Regions from separate parts of the Ruegeria sp. YTSA072 genome, predicted to be linked through region 3. Evidence: riboswitches for the same ligand, from Rfam matches in the RefSeq annotation. Region 3 holds a riboswitch; each other region holds the start of a gene.
What was found. Region 3 has a riboswitch for cobalamin ahead of AC2FIB_RS13885 (hypothetical protein). Riboswitches for the same ligand answer to the same signal wherever they lie in the genome.
Positions count from the first base shown of each region.

Region 1 (5,428 bases), on a different contig from region 3:
CAGCGGCTACGGTACATTGCATAGGCGAGGATCAATGCTAAACCTGCGCAGACCAGAGGGAATGTCTCCCACCGGGCAAGACCCAAACCCCCAAGCATCCAAAAGATAACAGAATGCGCCGCACGGCTGTCGCCCGCGAAAATCAGATAATTGGTAATAGCTGAAAACAAAAACGAAACCGCAAGCCCCGCAAGGATCAGTTTTTCGGGCGCACTTGTGCGCAGCCCATGAACCAAAGCCAGCACAATGCCTGATGCGACAAGCCCTCCGAAAAACGCGGCCAGTGGCAGGGTCCAAAAGCCCAGCACATCTCCGGTTACTGTAATGACAAAGACTGCTCCCGCCGCAGCGCCAGAGGACAGGCCGAACAAAAACGGGTCCGCCAGATCGTTGCGTGTGGTGGTTTGCAGGACGACGCCGACGATGCCCAATCCGGCACCGATCACGGCGGCAAACAGCGCGCGTGGTAAGCGCAGGTCAAACACGATGCGGTGGAGCGGAGACATCTCTCCGTCCACCAATCCTGTGCCCAACAAGACACCGGCTAGCGCGTCAGAGGCCGGAATGGATGTGGTTCCGTAGATAGTCGAGGTCAGCAAAAGGGCGGCCAGTACAGCCGCCCCCAGTAAGAGTGTCAGGCCAAGTCGGCCCATATCAGTTCAGACCCGGATGCATAGCCTTGGCCATTTTCGAGATTGCCTCGATATTTGCAGGTCCGGGTGTCAGTTCTTCGTAGCGCAGACCAATCCAGCGTTCGTTCTTGACTGCGTCCGTCTGAGACATCACAGGATGGTCCTGTAGGAACTTGAAGGTATCCGCGGCGCCATTTCCAGTTTGATAATCAAGTAAAACCAGGAATTCCGGGTTCGAAGCGGCAACAGCCTCCCACGAGGAACGTCCCCAGCTGGTGTCCATGTCATGGGTGACGTTCTCGCCGCCAGCGGCAACAATCATCGCGTCGGGAATGGCAAACTTACCAGCCGTAAACGGGGCATCGGCGGGGCCGTCCAGCAGGAAAACGCGGGGCTTCGGCAGGTCGGCCGTCTGTGTTTGAATCGCGGACAGTTCCTCTTTCCAGCCGGAAACCAGCTCTTCTGCCTTGTCTTCAACGTGCATTACTTTGCCCAAGCGAAGGACGTCGGTGAACAGCAAATCCATGCTGGCTTCGGGGCGATCCTTATCCAGGTGTACGCAGCTTTCCGTCAGGATCATCGTTTTGATGCCAAACGGCGCAAGCGTGTCGGGGGTCACGTCACCGCCCGGCTTCATCCCATAGTACCAGCCCGCAAAGAAAAGGTCGGGTTCGACAGCGACCAGATTTTCAACTGTCGGGTACTTAGGCGCAAGTTCCGGGATGTCGCCGCGCAGGGTTTCAAACTCGGGGCTGGTTTTGTACCAGCCAGTGATGCCCGTCAGGCCCACGATCTTGTCCTGCAAACCCAGCGCAAAAGCCATGTCGGTCATGTTCATGTCGTGCACGACCAGCCGCTCGGGCTGAGTTTCAAACACCAGCGGCTCGCCGCAATTGTCGACGGTGATCTCGCGCGCTGTCGCGGCACTTGCAATGCCGCTGATCAGTGCAGCGCACCAGAGAGTTTTGTTCATGTTGTTTTCCTAGTTTGAGGTAGTGGTTCTTCGGATATCCAGTGCCGGGATCATGCGGCCTTCATGCTGAAAGCTAAGATAATCGACACCAAACGTTTCACGGACCCTTTCGGGTGTCAGCACTTCGTGCACTGGGCCGAAACCGGTCAGGCGTGTGGATTTCATCAAGGCGACATGGGTCGCGAATTCCGGGATCATGACCAGATCATGGACGATCATGACGACCGTAATGCCCAGCTCGGCCACCAGCGACAGCATGCGTCCCTTGGCGTCCGGGTCCAGATGGTTCGTCGGCTCATCCAGGAACAAAAGCGAAGGGTTTTGCGCCAGCGCCCTTGCGATATGAGCACGCTGGCGTTCCCCGCCGGATAATACGGCCATCCGCTTGTCAGCGAGGGCAACCAGTCCGGTCAGATTCAGGATGCGGTCCAATTCCAGGGCGTGCTCAGCCGCAGATCGGTCAGCGCGGATTGGGATTTGCCCAAGGGCCACGTAGTCGCGCAGAAACAAACGCCCGTCCGGCGATTCTTGCTGACTGACTACGGCGATTATTCGGGCGCGGTCCATCGCCGAAAGCTGCCGAAGGCTGCGCCCCTTTACCAAAACGTCCCCCAGCACAATCTCTTCACCGCCGCACAAAAGATTCAGCAGCGTTGTCTTACCCGCACCGTTTGGGCCGGCAATTGCCAGAGTGGCCCCTTCATTCAGTTCGAAGTTGATGTTTTGCAGCAGTACGTCGCCGTTCAGGGCGTAATACTCCAGCCCGCGCGCCTCAAGGAAAGCTCCGCAGGTCATGCGCTTGTCTCCACTTTTAGCCGCGGCAGGCGCGCCAGAGTCTTTTCAAGAAGGGCAGGCGGGCGCTGCGTTGCGCTGGTCCACCCATCCGCGATGCGATGGTATTGATGTGCAAATTCGGCCAAAGCATCCACGTCCTCAGCCGATTGGATGTCACCGAAAAGGTACCGCGCTTTGTCGAATGCCTGAAACCCGACGGTTGTGGGACGACCGCAACCGGCCATACAGGAAACGCTGCGGATGCCAAAACTGGATGGAAGCTTGCTTGCAAGCGCAGCGCGCAATGAATCCGCCCGGTCAGAACTCTCGCAGGTCTCGCAAATCAGAAGGAAATGATCAGGACTGATCGACATGGCCCACTCCGCCTGTTGCCAAGCGCGGGCAGAAGGTGCCAATCATGTCATCACGTCTTAGACGTGTCATAAAGCCTCCTTCCAGGACGCCCCGCCCCGGGTTGGTTGAACATCGGATGGTAGGTCTCCTGACTTGCGGGTCGTGGCTTGGCCATCCTTCCCGACCCATTTGTGGTCAGTGGGTATTTGGCGTCGCTCACCGCTTACAGTTGCGGGGGCAGTCACGGACTTAGCGCTTGTTGGCAACCTCACCGTATTCCCTTTTCATCCCGTGGCGAACCATAGGGAACCATCGCGGTGATGCTTGCCCGAGTTCCGAATTTGGGTCAAGCGATAATCCGCGCCACCCCACGCACAGAGGTCATTTGTCATTTGCCAATGATCTGACTACGCTGCGTTGCAGAAATGTAGCAACAAAGGTGGATATGTTCTGGTTCCGGGGGGCCGCACATCCAATGTTTGAAACAACGAACACGCATTCAAAAACAAAGCCGGACGAGATGAAAATTCAAGAAAACAGAACCTATTCTCAACTGAAGGTGGGCGACAAGGCGCAGGTCACCCGATTGTGCACCGTGGACGACTTGTACGCGTTTGCCTCGGCTTCGGGTGACCACAACCCGCTGAATCTGGCGGCCTATGACGGTGATGGAGATGGGCGCCCCGAGGCTGTCGCTCCCGCTTTGTGGCCTGCTGGTCTGGTGGCCGCAGTCATTGGGAACATCTTGCCGGGGGCCGGTACGCAAACACGTCGGGCGGATCTGAGTTTTCATGCTTCGGTTTTGGCAGGCGAAGAACTGACTGCCTTTGTGGCTGTTACAGAAAAGTGTGAAGACGGCGACCTGACCTGTTCCGCCGAAGTGCGCCGGGTCGGGGATGACGCATTGATCCTAAGCGGCACCGTACAGGTCACGCCACCGTCGCGGCATTTGACCTTCGACTCGGTCGAGGTACCGGGACTGATCGTTCAGCGTCACCGGCACTTCGACGCTTTGTTGGAAAAGGCACGTCCTCTGGACCCGATGGCCACAGCGATCGTCGCCCCGGAAGAGCCGAATTCGCTAGGCGGGGCATTGCTCGCGTTGGAAAACGGCATCATTACTCCGATTTTGGTGGGCGACCCGGACAAAATCACCGCCGCTGCCGCCCAGCTTGGGGCCGATTTGTCCGGAGTTGAAATCATTGAAGCGCGAGACCACGAAGTGGCCGCCCAACGCGCGGTCGGACTGGTCGTTGAAGGTAAGGCCCGGATGCTGATGAAGGGTCATTTGCACACGGATGTCTTGTTACGCGCCGTTCTTCGCCGCGAAAACGGCCTGAGGACCGGGCGACGCTTGTCGCATGTGTTCGTTATGGATGTGCCGGGCATGTCCCGGCCCATCATGGTTACTGATGCGGCGGTGAATATCGCTCCGGATCTCGAAACCAAGGCCGACATTGTTCAGAATGCCATCCATCTTGCGCATTCTATTGGCATCGAGATGCCCAAGGTTGGTGTCTTATCAGCGGTTGAAACCATCAACCCGCATTTACCGTCGTCTGTCGATGCCGCGCTGTTGTCGAAAATGGCCGAGCGTGGGCAGATCACCGGCGGGCTGGTCGATGGTCCTTTGGCCATGGACAACGCGGTTGATCTGAACGCGGCGCGGACAAAAGGCATCACCTCACCAGTCGCGGGGGTCGCAGACATTCTGGTTGTTCCGAATATCGAAGCCGGCAACATGGTAGCCAAACAGCTGACATATATCTCTCATGCCGAGGCTGCCGGCGTTGTGATAGGTGCTGCGGCACCGATTATCCTGACATCTCGGGCAGATGATGATGCTTCGCGGCTGGCGTCTTGTGCTGTCGCGGCGCTGCATGCAATTGCTAATGAAAGCAAAATCCATGGCTGAACATGTTTTGGCGCTGAATGCCGGGTCGTCCTCGTTGAAATTCGCGCTTTACGAACTGGTCGAGGACCGACGTCCCAGTATGCGCTGGCGCGGTCAGATCGAGCGGTTGGGGGATGCACCGCGCTTGTTGGCCCAATCAGCAGGGGGGCGGTCTGTCGACCGTCAGTTGTCTGGAGCCAAAACACATGACGAGGCCATCAGCGCGTTTCTTGAACTTACCCGCGAATACCTGCCGGACATTCACGTCCGGGCCGTGGGCCACCGCGTCGTTCACGGCGGGCCAGTCTATTCGGAACCTGTCGTGGTGGACGAGCACGTCTTTGATACGCTAAGCGGTTTCATTCCCTTCGCGCCTTTGCACCAACCCTACAGCCTTGCGGGTATCAAGGCGGCCGCGGCAGCCTTTCCGGGTACCACCCAGATTGCGTGCTTCGATACCGCGTTTCACAGGACACACCCTTGGGTGAATGATACCTTCGCATTGCCTCAAAGATTCTACGAAAAGGGCGTTCGCAGATACGGGTTTCACGGGCTGAGCTATGACTACGTCTCGCAAAAGCTGAAAGAAATTGCGCCGGGTTTGTACGACGGTCGCGTCGTCATTGCGCATTTGGGAAATGGCGCGTCGATGTGTGCGGTGTCGGGTGGCCGGGCCGTGGCCTCGACCATGGGATTTTCGGCGCTCGACGGTCTGCCCATGGGCACCCGCAGCGGGCAATTGGACCCGGGGGTCGTGCTTTACATGATGCAGCAAGAAGGGATGGAGGCAGACGAAATCGC
Region 1 is NZ_JBXWNI010000003.1:375,893-381,320, reverse strand. It holds gene AC2FIB_RS08445 (FecCD family ABC transporter permease) at 1-653, opposite strand, end outside; gene AC2FIB_RS08440 (ABC transporter substrate-binding protein) at 655-1,605, opposite strand; gene AC2FIB_RS08435 (ABC transporter ATP-binding protein) at 1,615-2,400, opposite strand; gene AC2FIB_RS08430 (DUF1636 family protein) at 2,397-2,753, opposite strand; cobalamin riboswitch at 2,855-3,060, opposite strand; gene AC2FIB_RS08425 (bifunctional enoyl-CoA hydratase/phosphate acetyltransferase) at 3,254-4,648, shown strand; gene AC2FIB_RS08420 (acetate/propionate family kinase) at 4,641-5,428, shown strand, end outside.
Region 1: another riboswitch for cobalamin. It lies ahead of AC2FIB_RS08430 (DUF1636 family protein); the one in region 3 lies ahead of AC2FIB_RS13885 (hypothetical protein).

Region 2 (5,428 bases), on a different contig from region 3:
CGGCATTTACATATTCCGCTTGCGCTGTATCGAGATTACCGCGCGCAACGGCCAGATCAGCCTGCGAGCTTGCAAGCTGGGCTTGTGACAGTGCAACGTCCGTGCGTGTAACTTCGCCTACATCGAACCGGTCCTGCGATGCGCGCAGTTCTTCAGCCGATACATCGACGTTGTTCAAGCGAATCTGTACGGTTTCTTCCTGCAGAAGCACTTCGAGATACGCATTGGCACCGCGGAACAGAACCTGCTGTTCGATATCAACAAGGGTCTGCCTGGTCGACAGCACCGTTTCTTGCGCTGACTGTTTGCCCAGAACGGCAGCCCCACCATCGTAGAGCAGTTGGCTGAGGGTCAGCCCCGTAAAGAAGTTGTTCGGGTCGGTTCTTGTCACCACATTGTTGATGTTGCGACGTGTGTAGTCGCTGCTGATCGCAACCGTCCAGTTGATGATCGGACGAAGCGCCGACAATGCGATTGCCACGTCTTCGTCGGCCGCGCGCAACAATGCGCGGTTCTGTTCAAGCAACCCGCTGGTATTGTAGGCGCCAATGAATGCGTCAGTTATGTTGTCGGCCCAAACGGCCCGTCCTGGTACAAAGCTAAGTGCGACCCCCGCAGTCAGCGCCAGCGCTTTGACCAGCTTCCCTCCCGCCATAGAACCCATAACGAAATCCTCTCAAATCGAAATTACTCTGCTCTGCCGATAGTTTGCGCGTTTGCGTTAAACTAATCAAGGCGGCAGAAAAATCAGCTATCAAACTATAGCGAAAATACACGGTCCGTGGAAAATGCCTGCAAAATCGGTGCATTGGCATTAAACGCGTCCCGCCAGGTCACTCGACCCCCAGATTTATGGCCGATCCGAACGATCCCCAGTGCACCTTGGACAAAAAGGCACGCAATTCGCCCATGGTCCTTAAGTTGCGCGATCAACGCATCCGGAACCTGTTCCACACCACCCTGGACCATTATCACGTCATAGGGCCCATGTTCGGGGGCACCTTGTTCAAGCGGGCCGACATGGACAATCGCATTGTCTGCCTCCGCCTCCATCAGGATAGACTGAGATTCGGCCGCCAGATTTTCATCTTCCTCTACGGCAACAACCAGCTGTGCCATGCGCGCGGTAACAGCGGTCGAATACCCCAAGGTCGGAGCAATATCCAAAACCGACTCGTCGTTCGAAATGTTCAATATGTCCAGAATCTTAGCCAGGGTCCGCGGCTCCAACATGCAGCGCCCATCACCCAGTTCGATCAATCCCTCGACATATGCCGCTTCGCGCTGCGCGTCCGGCACGAAATTCTCGCGCTTGACGGTCAGCATCGCGTCTATGATGGGAAATTTCGTGACATCAGAAGGACGTATCTGCGTATCGACCATCGTCCGGCGGCGGGCTGCGAAATCTGTCATTGGATCGCTCATCTTGCTCCCTTGGGTGATTGAGTTCTGCCACATCCTTGAAAAACCGGCAACGGCCCAGACACGGAAACTTTCCAATCTTCACAAGATACAACGTCGCAACCAAAGACTAAGTTGGCACCCGGCCCTGAAATTTACGCTCCCCCCTCTGGACGCTCCTGTCGAAAGCTGCTAAAACGCCGATCACACCACGGCAAGTATTTGATTTTACTTGAAAAGGCGAGTTGGCGGAGTGGTGACGCAGCGGATTGCAAATCCGTGTACACCGGTTCGATTCCGGTACTCGCCTCCATTTATTTCCAAGCACTTAGCTTTCTGCGCTGATTTCGCAATTTCGGACGCCTAAAGTTCAGTATCAGATGCATGTTGCGATTGCGGGTCCAGCGATTCCATTTACACAACCGCACTACCTGATTGCCAAACCGAGAAACGCTCAATCATCTGCGACGGCCGGGCTGAATTGCGCCTGGCTCGCGTGAACGGATCGCATCGGATGCCGCTGACTGACTTCGGCAAGTCGCTTTTCTGACGTAGCGGGTTTTCAATCCCCAGTCGTGCTTGACAAGCCCCCTGCCCGTGCCGCATGTCGCATGCGTTGGTGTCCATCCTCGGATGGATGAAAAGGGAATGTGCCAGCGGTTATTCCGCCAAGCACAGCCGCCCCCGCGACCGTGACCGGAGAGGGTGCCCAAAGCCACTGGCCTAATAGGCCGGGAAGGCGGGACATCCGACAGAGGCTCGCCTCTGACATCCGCAAGCCGGGAGACCTGCCAGCACCCGAAGTTGAAACCGGGCGGGGTGTTCCGGTGTCGGGTCCATGTGCAGACGCGTGGCCCGCATGAAACCCCGTCCCCCGTATAAAGGATGAGGGGGATGAGAGACGTGACCGAGACCGCACCAGTCGAGTTGCTGGTCTGTACGACATGCCGCCGTGGGTTACCTATCGAAGATGACGCCCAGCGACCCGGCACTTTGCTGCATAAAGCACTTGAAAAGGCTGGCTTGCCGGACGGCGTCGACCTGAAACCGGTGGAATGTCTGTCGAACTGTGATCAGGGATGCTCGATCGTTTTGCGTGGCGGCCCGTCCCGATGGACCTTCGTTTATGAAAACCTCGACGAGACCAACCATGTCGAGACCATCGTCGAAGGCGTCACCAAGTATCTGGCCGCTGAAGACGGTCTGGTGAAATGGCGCGAACGCCCCGAACATTTCCGCAAAAACTGTGCGGCCCGCATTCCCCCGATTGGAGCCCTGAAATGAGCAACCTTGAAAAACTCCCCGTCACTGTGATCACCGGCTTTCTGGGCTCGGGCAAAACCACGCTGGTAAAGCACCTGATGCAGAACCCGCAGGGCAAGCGCCTGGCCGTTATCGTCAACGAATTCGGCGACGTGGGTGTAGATGGCGATATCCTGAAATCCTGCGCCATTCCGGATTGCCCGGCGGAAAACATCATGGAACTAGCCAATGGCTGCATCTGCTGCACAGTAGCCGATGATTTCATCCCGACCATTGAGGCGCTGATGGCGCTGGAACCGCGCCCCGATCACATCCTGATCGAAACGTCTGGACTGGCGCTACCAAAACCGCTGCTAAAAGCGTTTGATTGGCCAGATATCCGCTCGAAAATTACCGTCGATGGCGTGATCGCTTTGGCCGATGCTGAGGCCGTCGCTGCAGGTCGTTTCGCCCCTAACGTCGAAGCCGTGGACGCCCAGCGCCTGGCTGACGACTCGATCGACCACGAAACGCCTCTGTCCGAGGTGTTTGAGGACCAGATCTCGTGCGCCGACATCATCCTGCTGACAAAACCCGATCTGGCCGGTCCGGAAGGCGTTGCCAAAGCCAAAGAGGTCATCGCGACTGAGGCTCCGCGCCCGCTGCCCGTGGTTGAGGTAGCCGAAGGCGCCGTTGACGTGCGTGTCGTGCTGGGCCTCGAAGCCGCCGCCGAGGATGACATGGACGCGCGCCCGTCGCATCACGACGGCCACCACGACCACGAACACGACGATTTCGAAAGCATCATCGTCGAGCTTCCGGAACAGACCGACCCGGCGGAACTGGTCGCCAATATCGAACGTCTTGCCAATGAGCTGAACATTCTGCGCGTCAAAGGCTATGCCGCCGTTCAGGGCAAACCTATGCGTCTGCTGGTGCAGGCCGTTGGTGCCCGCGTGCGTCATCAGTACGACCGGCCGTGGGAACCGGGTGAAGAGCGCCGCTCGCGCCTGGTGGTCATTGCCGAGCATGACGACATCAATGAGGCCGCAATCCGCGATATCCTCATGAGTGTGACCGAGGCCGCCGAGTAAGCCATGCACGTCGTCTTCCGCGAAAGCCACGGGTTAGAAGAGATCGAAACCCCGACCGATCTGGGCCAGAGCCCAGCGGATCTGGTGATGCTGTCCTTTTCGGACAGTGACCTTGGTGCTTTCGCGGCGGGCTGGCATCGCGGTGGCGGGGCCGAAGGGCGAATGCCGACAATGCGGCTGGCCAACCTGACAGCACTGAAACACCCGTTGTCCGTCGACACTTATGTCGAGCAAACGCTCGAGGGCGCCAAGGGCATTCTGATCCGTTTGATCGGCGGCGTGCCTTACTGGTCCTATGGCTTGCAGCAAGTTCTGGCGCTGGCGCAATCCAAGGGGATCGCACTGGCCGTCCTACCTGCCGATGGGCGTGAGGATACGCGGCTGGATGATTACTCCACCCTGCCCGTCTCAACCCTGCGGCGGCTTGCGCATCTGTGTGACACCGGCGGCGAAGTCGCGGCGCAAGCGGCCTTGGCACAAATGGCGCTGGCGGCTGGGCTTTATGCCGGGCCGGTGATGGGCGCAAAGACCTTGCCAAAGTGCGGCGCGTGGTGCCCGGACCGTGGCGTAATCTCGGTCGAAACAGCATTCTCGAGCGGCGGGAAGCGTATTCTGGTGACTTTCTATCGTGCCTATCTGACATCGGCAGACACTGCCCCGGTCGCAGCCCTGATCCGCCGATTGCGGGAACGCGGGTTCGAAGCTGTAGGCATGTTCGCCCCCTCGCTGAAAGCACCTGCAGCCGCCGATTGGCTGCGCGAGAACATCGCCTCCCTTGAACCGTCGGCCATCATCAACGCCACCGCGTTTTCGGGCAAAGGCGCATCCGGCACCTCTCCACTGGACGCCGCCAATGTGCCGGTGTTTCAGGTTGCTCTCGCAACGTCCCGCCGCAAAGCCTGGGCCGAGGCGGAACGCGGTCTTTCGCCCGCTGATTTGGCTATGCACGTTGTCCTGCCTGAAGTGGACGGGCGAATTTCTGCAGGCATTGCTTCGTTCAAGGAACCGGGCAAGCGTGACCCGCATCTGGAGTATTCACGTTTTGCCCACCGGGCTGAACCGGAACGGATCGAGGCCATCATCGACCGTGTCGTCGGCTGGCTGAATCTGAACGACAAACCCAAAGGGGATCAGGTGCACGCCTTGGTGCTGTCCACCTATCCCGGCAAGGATTGGCAGATGGCCCATGCTGTGGGCCTTGATGCTTTGGCCTCGGCCGAGGCGATGCTTTCTGACCTGCTGGGCGAAGGGTATGACACCGCACCCGCCGAACCGATAGCCGAGATGCTGCCGGACACGCGGCTTTCGTGGTCGCTTGACGCATACCTGACCGCGCTGACGGACTTGCCGGAACAATTGCGCGCAGACCTCGAAGCTGTGTGGGGTAGACCCGAGGACGACCCAACATTCTCAGAAGGCGCGTTCCAGTTCACCGCCCTGTGGCGCGGCAAGGCGCTGGTGGCGCTGCAACCCGAACGCGGCACGCCCGAGATGCGGGAAGACGATTACCACGACCTGTCGCGCACCCCCCGCCACGGCTATGTCGCCTTCTATCTGTGGCTGCGCAAAGGTCTTGGCGCGGATGCGCTAATCCATATCGGCGCGCATGGCACTCTGGAGTGGCTGCCGGGCAAATCGGTCGCCTTGTCCAATGAATGCTGGCCAGAGGCGCTGATCGGCGACCTTCCCGT
Region 2 is NZ_JBXWNI010000005.1:48,713-54,140, forward strand. It holds gene AC2FIB_RS10615 (TolC family outer membrane protein) at 1-664, opposite strand, end outside; gene AC2FIB_RS10620 (protein-L-isoaspartate O-methyltransferase family protein) at 760-1,413, opposite strand; tRNA gene AC2FIB_RS10625 (tRNA-Cys) at 1,641-1,714, shown strand; cobalamin riboswitch at 2,002-2,211, shown strand; gene AC2FIB_RS10630 (DUF1636 family protein) at 2,296-2,685, shown strand; gene cobW (cobalamin biosynthesis protein CobW) at 2,682-3,737, shown strand; gene cobN (cobaltochelatase subunit CobN) at 3,741-5,428, shown strand, end outside.
Region 2: another riboswitch for cobalamin. It lies ahead of AC2FIB_RS10630 (DUF1636 family protein); the one in region 3 lies ahead of AC2FIB_RS13885 (hypothetical protein).

Region 3 (5,428 bases):
ATGCTTTGGATGCCATGGACGTTCAGCAAGTTCTATCCTGGTGCCCCACCGGGCAGACCGCTGCACTGGTCGGCTCATCCGGTGTCGGCAAGACAACATTGGTCAACGCCATGACGGGCCTGGATGAGGCAACCTCCGGCATTCGCGAAGACGACGCGCGCGGGCGGCACACGACAACTGGCCGCGCGTTGCATCCGATGCAGAACGGAGGCTGGTTGGTCGATACACCCGGCATGCGGGCTTTGCGGTTGCTGGATGCACAAGATGGTGTCGACGAGGTCTTTTCCGACATTCTTGAATTGGCTCAGACCTGCCGCTTTTCAGATTGTCAGCATCAGGCCGAGCCGGGCTGCGTCGTGCAGGATGCGATTTCCAACGGAACACTGGACGCAGAGCGGTTAGAGCGTTGGCGAAAACTGCGGCGCGAGGATGAGAGGAACTCGGAAACCGTGGCGCAGTCTCGTGCGCGCGACAAGGCCTTTGGTAAGATGGTACGATCGGTGATGCAGGACAAGAAATCCTGCAAAAAGCTGTAAGTACCGGCTCAGGCGATCAACCGGGGCCATATGGCCGCATTTCGGCGCGCAAATGCGCCGATGTGACCGACCTCGGCCAATCCAAAGTCTTTCGGCGACAACTGATGCCGGCGGGCTTTGGGACCGTAAAGATCGGCCAGGCGCCAAACCGCGTTCGGGGGCACCACCTGATCATCGTCCATTGTGAACAGATCGACGGGTGTTTCCGACGCAGCCCAACGGGCGTCTGGAAGGCTTTTGCCGATATCCGGCACGTAGCTCAGCGCAGCGGTGCACCATTTTCGCCACTGCCAGTAGACACGTGCCGGAAGGTCCGAGCCGAACCCAAGTGCCTTGCCCGGCAGGTATCCCAATGCCTTAACCAGCAATGGCGGGTGGGCATACCAGAACATTGTCGCCAGTGCGCGATACGGCCAGGGGTGGTCGGATACCGTCACCAAACCTGAACAGACACAGATCATTCGGTCGATCTGTTCAATATCGGGCTGAATTGGCCCCAGCATTCCACCAACCGAATGGCCAATGCTCCACTGCTGGGCGGCGGGAAATCTGCGCCGCATTTCAGCGCGGGCAGCTGGCATGTCGATCAACGCCCAGTCAGCCATCGTGGCCTGCGAATCGCGCAGGCGCCTCCGTAGAGAGTGGCCAAAATCGCGATAGTCATAGGTCAGACAGGCCATACCCTGTTCTTCCACCAACCACCGCGCAAAATGCTGGTAATAGTCGCGCGGTACGCCTGTGGCTGCATGGACTACAACCGCCACATCAGGTGCCGAGGCAGGCATATACAGCCGAGCCGACAGTTCGGCGTCTCCGGCAGAAAACGTGAAATCTTCGGTCAAAACGACCGGAGTGTTGTCCAACATGGTGCCCTCGCAAGCATCTGAACTATTCGGTTCACATATGGCATATCCGCGCTTTTGCGCGACTAGAGTCAACAGATTTTCAAAGTGACCAAGCGTCCACTTGAACGATGGAAAACAGCCCGCTTGACTCAAGCCACCTACAACCGCTAGCGATGAGGTGATGGTTCTCGTCCTTATATTGGGGCGGGATGAAAAGGGAACTCGGTGCGGTCCAGCCCGGCAATGCCGGAACGGACCAAGGCCGCGACTGCCCCCGCAACTGTAAGCGGTAAGCAATGCCGAAATACCACTGGCCGAAAGGCTGGGAAGGTCGGCAAAGCAAAGACCCGCAAGTCAGGAGACCTGCCATCAAAGTAAAAACCGAAACTCGGGCGGGGTGTCCGGGCAGGTCTTCAGTACGCTGAGTTCCCTGTTCCACGTCCCCCGCTCACCGCGCGGAGGGCGCATTATGATCTGGAAGACAACGACCCACGAGTTCACCGCCACCCTGTGCCAGAAAACGGGGAAAACCTGCCCCGCATTGGCACAAATGGCTCGGGCCTTGGCCGAGGCGATGGCAACAGCACAACCAATGACGACCAGCGAATTTGAGGTGGACGGGTCCAGCGAACTGACCCATTGCGATGAGGGTTGCACCGCACGGTTTCGCGCCAGCCCGGCCCGGATCAGGGTCTATTGCGGGGCAAACACAGGCGACTCAGCCGACACGTTGGACGAATACGCCGATATGATGTTCGGCCCTGACTTTTCCACTCTGCCTGCTGGTGTTTTGGCGGCCTTGCCTTGCGCCATGCTTCAGGCATCGGCCCTTGCACCGCGTCCATCGCATCAGGTTGTTCAACAAGCCACGGCCTGATCCTAGTTCACTGATCGCTCTGGGCCGGTTTCATGGCCCAGGCCATCTGCTCATCCGTTTCCACCGCGCATGGTCGGGCCAAGCGCAGCCGGTTTAGCGCGTGGTTTGGATCTTCACCGCTTTCCACCATGAGCCTCAGCGCGACCATCCCCGACCGCCCACAACCGCCCCGGCAATGCACCAGCACGCGTCCACCGTCGGACAGAACCTGCCGGGCGGCTGCGCTGGCTTGGGGCCAAAGAGTTTCGATTGGCAGGGGCGGTGTGCCGAAATCCTCGACCGGAAGATGCACCCAGGTCGCGGACCTGCTTTGAACGTCTCGACCAAAACCGCCTGCGCCGACCTGCTGCATCTCGGCCTCGGTGGTCATTGAAATCACCAGATCGGGGTTCCAGTCCTGTATCACCCTCAGATCATCCACATACCCACCGCCGCCGCCAGGCAAGGGGGACAGCGCCAAGGTGCCTGAGCCAACAGGCAGCGCGTAGATTGCAAATTTTGCCAAAGCTTATGCTCCCACTGCCACCGACCCACCCGATTTTGAAAGCCGGTTTATCCCGCTTACAGACGCCGTCCAAACCGAAATTCCACGAAGCCTGCTGTGGACGCGGGCGGCCCGGGTCTCTACGCTGCATTTCTGACACGAATCTGACAGAGCAGACATGACCGAAACGCCCAGCCCCGCCTATCAGGTTCTTGCCCGCAAGTACCGCCCCGAAACCTTTGCAGATCTGGTTGGACAGGACGCAATGGTACGCACGCTGAAAAACGCGTTCGAAGCGGATCGGATCGCGCAGGCCTTTATCATGACCGGTATTCGCGGCACCGGCAAAACCACCACTGCCCGGATTATCGCCAAAGGCATGAACTGCATCGGCCCCGATGGCGAAGGCAAGCCAACCACCGAACCTTGCGGCCAGTGCGAGCATTGTGTGGCCATCATGGAAGGACGCCATGTCGACGTGATGGAGATGGACGCCGCCAGCCGGACCGGTGTGAACGACATTCGCGAGATCATCGACAGTGTCCGATATCGTGCCGCCAGTGCGCGCTACAAGATCTATATCATCGACGAAGTTCACATGCTGTCGACCAGCGCCTTCAATGCGCTGCTCAAAACACTCGAGGAACCGCCCGAGCACGTGAAGTTCATCTTCGCGACGACCGAAATTCGCAAGGTGCCGGTGACAGTGCTGTCGCGCTGCCAGCGGTTCGACCTGCGCCGAATCGAACCCGAAGACATGATCGGTCTGCTCAACAAAATCGCCGCAGCGGAAAACGCACAGATCGCAGAAGACGCGCTTGCTTTGATCACACGCGCGGCCGAAGGCTCTGCGCGCGATGCGACCTCGCTGTTGGATCAGGCGATCTCACATGGTGCCGGGGAAACAAGCGCCGATCAGGTTCGGGCAATGTTGGGCCTTGCAGATCGCGGGCGCGTTCTGGATCTGATGGACATGATTTTGCGTGGCGATGCGGCTGGGGCATTGACTGAGTTGAGCGGCCAGTATGCCGAAGGGGCCGATCCGCTGGCTGTTCTGCGCGATCTGGCCGAGATCACCCATTGGGTTTCCGTGGTCAAGATCACGCCCGATGCCGCCGATGACCCCACCGTCTCACCGGATGAACGCGCACGGGGTCAACAGATGGCCGAGGCGCTGCAGATGCGGGTGTTGACGCGCATGTGGCAGATGTTGCTGAAAGCGCTGGAGGAGGTCTCTGCAGCACCCAACGCGATGATGGCCGCCGAAATGGCAATCATTCGTCTGACCCATGTGGCCGATTTGCCAAGCCCCGAAGAGCTTATCAAACGACTACAGGATGCACCTCCCCCCCCACCAAGCGGGGGACCTGGCGGTGGTGTGGCTGTGCCAACTCATGCACCTGCGCAGGCGACGTCCTCTGCGCATCTCTCGGCGCAACGCGGGCCTGCAGGCGCGCCCACCGCAGCGCTTGCCCAGGACGTCCAGACCGCGCTGGCACACTATCCAACCTTCGAATACGTGGTCGAACTGATCCGCACCAACCGGGACGTAAAACTGTTGGTTGAGGTCGAAAACGGCGTGCGTCTCGTCTCGTATTCCCCGGGACGGATCGAGTTCACGCCCACAGACAAAGCGCCGACCGATCTGGCGCAAAGGCTTGGTTCGGCCTTGCAACGCTGGACCGGAAACCGATGGGCCGTCTCAATCGTGGCCGACGGGGACGCAGCAACAATCGCCGAGGTTCGAGACGCGGCTGATCTGGCGTTGAAAGCGCAGGCCGAACAACACCCGCTGGTTCAAGCCGTTCTGATGCAGTTTCCAAAAGCGCGCATCAAACGGATCGAAACCCCGGAAGAACGCGCGGCCAAGGTCGAAACCGAAGCCCTGCCGGAGGTCGAAGACGAATGGGATCCGTTCGAGGAGGATTGATCCGAGCGACCAAAGCGGAAACACTCCCGCGCTGCCGGGCCCAACGGGAGGAAAGGTCTTGCCAAAGACCTTGACGACGGGCGGGAGAAGCTCTCCCCTTGTACCCTACCGGCAGCATCCGTATTTAGGCGGCAAACCGATTTGCAGGAGAAAAGCAATGCTCAAAGGACTCGGCGGTCTGGGCGATATGGCCAAGATGATGAAATCCGCGCAGGATTTGCAGACCAAGATGACGGACATGCAGGAAGAGCTGAACAACCTGATGGTTGTAGGCGAATCCGGTGCAGGGCTGGTGAAGGCCACCGCCACAGCAAAAGGCGAGCTGAAGGGTCTGGACATCGATCCGTCGATTTTCAATGGCGACGATAAGGAAGTTGTCGAAGATCTGATTCTGGCCGCTATCAAGGACGCGCAAACCAAAGCGGCCGAGCGCTCTCAGGCAGAGATGGCAAGACTGACCGAAAGCATGGGTCTGCCCGCAGACATCAAGCTGCCGTTCTGATAGACACTCCTGACGACCCAAAGGCCGGGCACAACTGCCCGGCCCTTTTGCAGGAGCGCACGCCGTGAGTTCGAACAGCGATATCGACAATCTGATCGACCTGATGGCCAAACTGCCGGGCCTCGGCCCCCGTTCGGCTCGCCGCGCGGTGCTGCACCTGATCCGAAAACGCACCCTGCTGCTGACGCCCCTGTCGGACGTAATGCAGCAGGTGGCCGCCACCGCCCGCGAATGCCTGAATTGCGGCAACGTGG
Region 3 is NZ_JBXWNI010000007.1:142,925-148,352, reverse strand. It holds gene rsgA (ribosome small subunit-dependent GTPase A) at 1-536, shown strand, start outside; gene AC2FIB_RS13890 (alpha/beta hydrolase family protein) at 545-1,402, opposite strand; cobalamin riboswitch at 1,547-1,766, shown strand; gene AC2FIB_RS13885 (hypothetical protein) at 1,851-2,258, shown strand; gene AC2FIB_RS13880 (protein-tyrosine phosphatase family protein) at 2,266-2,763, opposite strand; gene AC2FIB_RS13875 (DNA polymerase III subunit gamma/tau) at 2,921-4,672, shown strand; gene AC2FIB_RS13870 (YbaB/EbfC family nucleoid-associated protein) at 4,830-5,174, shown strand; gene recR (recombination mediator RecR) at 5,239-5,428, shown strand, end outside.